DNA from 2 places in the Paenibacillus sp. 01T47 genome. Region 2 is predicted to be linked to the other one. Evidence: a T-box and tRNA genes for the amino acid it is inferred to sense, from the RefSeq annotation. Region 2 holds a T-box; the other holds one or more tRNA genes.
The links. A T-box is a leader RNA that pairs with one kind of tRNA and senses whether it is charged. The one in region 2 lies ahead of AC1DOV_RS33695 (alanine--tRNA ligase), so its partner is inferred to be a tRNA-Ala.
Positions count from the first base shown of each region.

Region 1 (2,400 bases), on a different contig from region 2:
CACCTGCAGCTATGGGTGGGGATATGGAGTATAGATTCAAAAAGATATTGTGAAGCCAATATGATGAACTTTTTAGTAATTAAAAATAAAACACCTTAGAGTAGTGAACACCAGGAGGAACAAATGACAACAGTTTTATTCGTAAAAGCAAACAATCGCCCAGCAAATCAATCAGTCAGTGTAAAATTATATGATGCATTTTTTGCGAGTTACAAAGAATCGCATCCAAATGATAAAATAATAGAGCTTGATTTATACAAGGAAGAATTGCCATATGTAGGCGTAGATATGATTAATGGCACTTTTAAAACGAGTAAAGGACTTGCGTTAACAGCAGAAGAAGCAAAAGCAGTAGCTGTTGCTGATAAATATTTAGATCAATTCCTTGCTGTTGATAAAGTTGTGTTTGGTTTCCCATTATGGAACCTAACAATCCCAGCTGTGCTACACACATATATTGATTATTTAAACCGAGCAGGTAAAACATTTAAATATACACCAGACGGTCCAGTGGGACTTATGGGGAATAAGAAAATTGCATTATTAAACGCTAGTGGCGGTGTATATTCTGAAGGACCAAAAGCTGACGTTGAAATGGCTGTTAAATATGTAGCAAGTATGATGAGCTTCTTCGGAGTAAATGATACAGAGACAATTGTGATAGAAGGCCACAATCAATTCCCAGAAAAAGCAGAAGAGATAATTGCGGATGGTCTTGAAAAAGCTCTTAAAGTAGCAAGTAAATTCTAACTAGTAAAACAATTACCACTGAATATGGCAGTATCAACACTTTTATAGTGGTGGTACTGCTTTTTTATTGGCTTTTCTTACTACTTTCCTTCGATGCCCACTCACTTCATTACGTCCGCGCGGACTGAACCTCGGGGTATCGAAATTTTGATTAAACTTTCACAGAAGCTTTTTCAATGATGCACTGCTCAGCGGTAAATTTCGATGCCGTGCTCCTACACTGACGCTTCGTGCGCGCGATCTGCCCCTTGCTAGGCTCCACCAAATAATAAAAAAACCACTTCAACAGAAGTGGTTTGAATGGTTTATTATGGTGGAGCCTAGGGGGATCGAACCCCTGACCTCATCGCTGCCAGCGATGCGCTCTCCCAGCTGAGCTAAGGCCCCAAATGACGACAAGATTGATCTTAGCATAGGGTCGTCAAAACTGTCAATCTTTATCTATCATACCATTGAGCGGGTGTTTGGACAGCAAATTATTGAGCTCCTTCATGAACATATCTATGTCCTTGAATTGGCGATAAACAGATGCGAACCTGACATAAGCTACCTCATCTACAGGATAAAGCTCGTTCATAACGATTCCACCAATATCGCTGCTATCAACCTCGGCATGTGCCGTTGTGCGCAGCTCCTTCTCAACCTCGGATACGATTACCTCTAGGCGCTCCACTGGAACCGGACGCTTCTCGCAGGCGCGGATAAGACCCCGCAATATTTTGTCACGGCTGAACTCTTCACGGCTGCCATCTTTTTTGATGACGATCAGAGGCGTCTCTTCAATCATTTCGAATGTCGTGAAGCGGCGGCTGCACTTTTCGCATTCACGGCGGCGGCGAATGGATTTGTTTTCGTTGGCGGGCCTTGAATCTAATACTTTCGTTCCGGCATAGTCGCAGTATGGGCATTTCATGATGCGTATTGCCTCCTTTCTTAGTCGCTTGAGCCTCAAAAATGGACTCTTCGAAAAAAAATTTTAATTTCCATGTAATTCCTGTAATGAAGTTCAGATTTTTGCACATAATACTTTTACCAACCGCAAGGAGGTGAACATACATGAGCGCATCCCGCAGCAGTAACCAATTGGTAGTGCCACAAGCGACAGCTGCCCTTGACCAAATGAAATATGAAGTTGCTCAAGAGCTAGGCATCGCAATTCCGCAAGACGGATACTACGGCAACATGGCTACAAAAGACGCAGGCTCCATCGGGGGATACATTACCCGTCGCCTAGTGCAAATTGCCGAGCAATCCCTTGCTGGTCAATACAAATAATGATTCATTAAAAGTTGTATGAATAACCGAAGCTTTGGCAGGGCTCGTCCATGAAGAGACGAGCCTCCAAGGCTTCATTTATTTTCGTTATCGTTAAGGATCATCCATTAAAGACTAGGATATAAGTCCTTATACTTATTATAATAGTAAATGACTCGCTGCACATAGTGTCTAGTTTCTCCAAACGGAATTTCTTTAACCGATTCGATTGTTCCATCCCAAGTCCCCGAATCAAGCCACTTGCGAACATTTCCTGGACCCGCGTTGTATGCAGCAATTGCAGCTATCTTATTTTGATCAAATTGTTGATTAAGAGATCTTAAATACCACGCACCAACCTCAATGCTAACGTCTGCACGATTCATTAGCATGTCA
Region 1 covers NZ_JBFTPA010000012.1:168,000-170,399, reverse strand. Annotated here, with positions in the region: gene AC1DOV_RS22325 (DUF3238 domain-containing protein) at 1-53, shown strand, start outside; gene AC1DOV_RS22320 (FMN-dependent NADH-azoreductase) at 124-750, shown strand; tRNA gene AC1DOV_RS22315 (tRNA-Ala) at 1,062-1,137, opposite strand; gene nrdR (transcriptional regulator NrdR) at 1,181-1,663, opposite strand; gene AC1DOV_RS22305 (alpha/beta-type small acid-soluble spore protein) at 1,807-2,025, shown strand; gene AC1DOV_RS22300 (lytic transglycosylase domain-containing protein) at 2,133-2,400, opposite strand, start outside.
Region 1: it has a tRNA-Ala gene. The T-box ahead of AC1DOV_RS33695 (alanine--tRNA ligase) is inferred to sense a tRNA for this amino acid. The anticodon was not compared.

Region 2 (2,400 bases):
GGATTCTATCGATAAATCGGAACCGAAACCTCCAATCGACACTGATAATCCTAGACCTGGCGTGAAGGAAGGCGAAGCGACGATCAAAGCCGGCGAAGCGGGAACGGTCAGCTTAGGCAAGCAGATTACCGTTTCTGTTCCGGTAGGCGCAGCGAAAGAAACGATGATGCTGCATCTGAAGAAAATCGACAATTCCGCTGACTTGCTGACGCAGCAGCCGAATGCAATAAGCCCGGTGTTCGAATTGTCAAAGGATGTGAAGGGCGGCTTCGATAAGCCGATTCAGATCAGCTTGACGTTTGATGTCAGTAAGCTTGGCAAAGATCAACAAGCATCTGTGTTCCAATATGATAAAGCAACAGCGCGTTGGGTGGAACTCAAAAGCACGGTAACGGATAGTACGATTCAAGCGGATACACGTAATGTCGGTATATTCGCCGTCTTTGCCGTCAATCGTAAGTCGACCGAGCCGAGTCCGGCCTTCAAAGACATCGCAGGCCACTGGGCTGCCAAGGATATTCAAGCAGCCGTGCAGCGAGGAATGACGAACGGATATCCGGATGGAACATTCAGACCGAATCAGTCCGTGACACGCGCGGAGTTCACGGTATGGCTCGCGAAGGCGATGCAGCTAAGCAACGAAAGCAGTACGAAGGCGTTCGTAGATCAAGCCTCGATCCCGATATGGGCGAGTGAGGCCGTGGCGCAAGCTGTAGAGCTCGGACTCATTCAAGGCTATGCTGATCAACGGTTCATGCCGAATCAGCCGATCAGTCGCGCAGAGATGGTGACGATGGTCGCGAGAGCATTGAAGCTGTCTATCGACGCAAGCGCAAGAACGAGCTTCGCAGATGACAAGCAAATCCCGGCATGGGCGATCGGAGCCATTGATGCAGCTGTGCAGCAAGGCTGGATTCAAGGGCGTGGCAGCAATCAATTTGCGCCGAATGCATCGACAACACGCGCCGAATCGATCACTGTCTTATTGAAAGCATTTCCAAAGGTATGAATAAAGAAGACGCTCATCATCACCAAGAGATGTTGAGCGTCATTCTCATTCAATTTGGCTAAAGTCAGAGGATGCGAAGCAACCGAATTGCCAAAGCTGATGGTAGTATCGACAGACTTATACCTTATTGAAAATAGTGGAATTAATTGACAGAGCAAGTTGAGTGTGATAGCATTGCTTTAACTTAAAACGAAAAGGCTATGATGAGAAATAGTAGCTATTAGGGATCTCACAGAGAGAAGATGGCTGGTGCGAATCTTCATTGATCTAATAGTGAAGCAGTCTCGGAGCTGTGAACCGAACAGAGGAATCTTAGTAGGCTTCAACGGAGTTCCACCGTTATTCAGGAAACAATATCGGAGATATCCCGTATTGATAGAGTGCAGAGAAATCTGAAATTAGGTGGTAACACGGACATAATAGTTCGCCCTAAGTTGACAAGAAATATGTCAGCTTAGGGCTTTTTTGTTTTATTTCTTCTCGTTCGAATATTTGCAAAATAATTTTCCGAGAATAATTAACAATTGAAATGGAGGTATTGAGCATGGTGAAAATGACACCAGATGAGTTAAGAAAATCATATATTGATTTTATGAAAGGAATAGGGGCTAGCCAAGTGCCCTCTTCTAGCTTGTTACCAGAAAATGATCCCTCAACGTTGTTTACAGGAAGTGGAATGCAACCTATGGTTCCATATTTATTGGGGGAAAAGCATCCGATAGGTAATGAGATTGCTAATATTCAGAAGTGTTTAAGGACAGTGGATATTGATGAAGTAGGAGATACGTCGCATCTGACATTTTTTGAAATGATAGGTCGATGGGAGTTTAAAGCAAATGAAAATAACTATAAGAAAAAGCAAATCGATGCCATTTGGAATTGGCATATTATCGAATTAGGAATTGATCCTGGCAGGCTGTATATCAGTGCTTTTATAGGAAGTGATGATTTGAATATACAGAGAGATACGGAAGCCATTCAAATCTGGTCAGAAAAATTTAAATCAGTTGGCATAGAACCTATCATTGAAGATGATCCCTATCAATATGGGGCATCTAGAGGTGGGAAAATTTTCTTATACGATGAAAAAGAAAATTGGTGGAGTCGAACCGGAAATTCATTGGATATGCCTGTTGGTGAACCGGGTGGGCCTGATAGTGAAATGTTCTATGATCTTGAACCAGGCGGTGATTCACTGGATCATCCTGCTTCTGTAAGCGAGAGGTTTTTAGAAATTGGGAACAACGTATTTATGTGTTACAAAAAAGAAGACACAGGATTTGTAAAAATGAAAAATCCCAATATTGATTATGGAGGCGGATTAGAAAGGGTTGCAACAGCCCTTAATGGTGACAAGGATATTTATAATACGGCTTTCTTTCTTAATCCCA
Region 2 covers NZ_JBFTPA010000041.1:4,339-6,738, reverse strand. Annotated here, with positions in the region: gene AC1DOV_RS33700 (S-layer homology domain-containing protein) at 1-1,009, shown strand, start outside; T-box leader at 1,201-1,444, shown strand; gene AC1DOV_RS33695 (alanine--tRNA ligase) at 1,554-2,400, shown strand, end outside.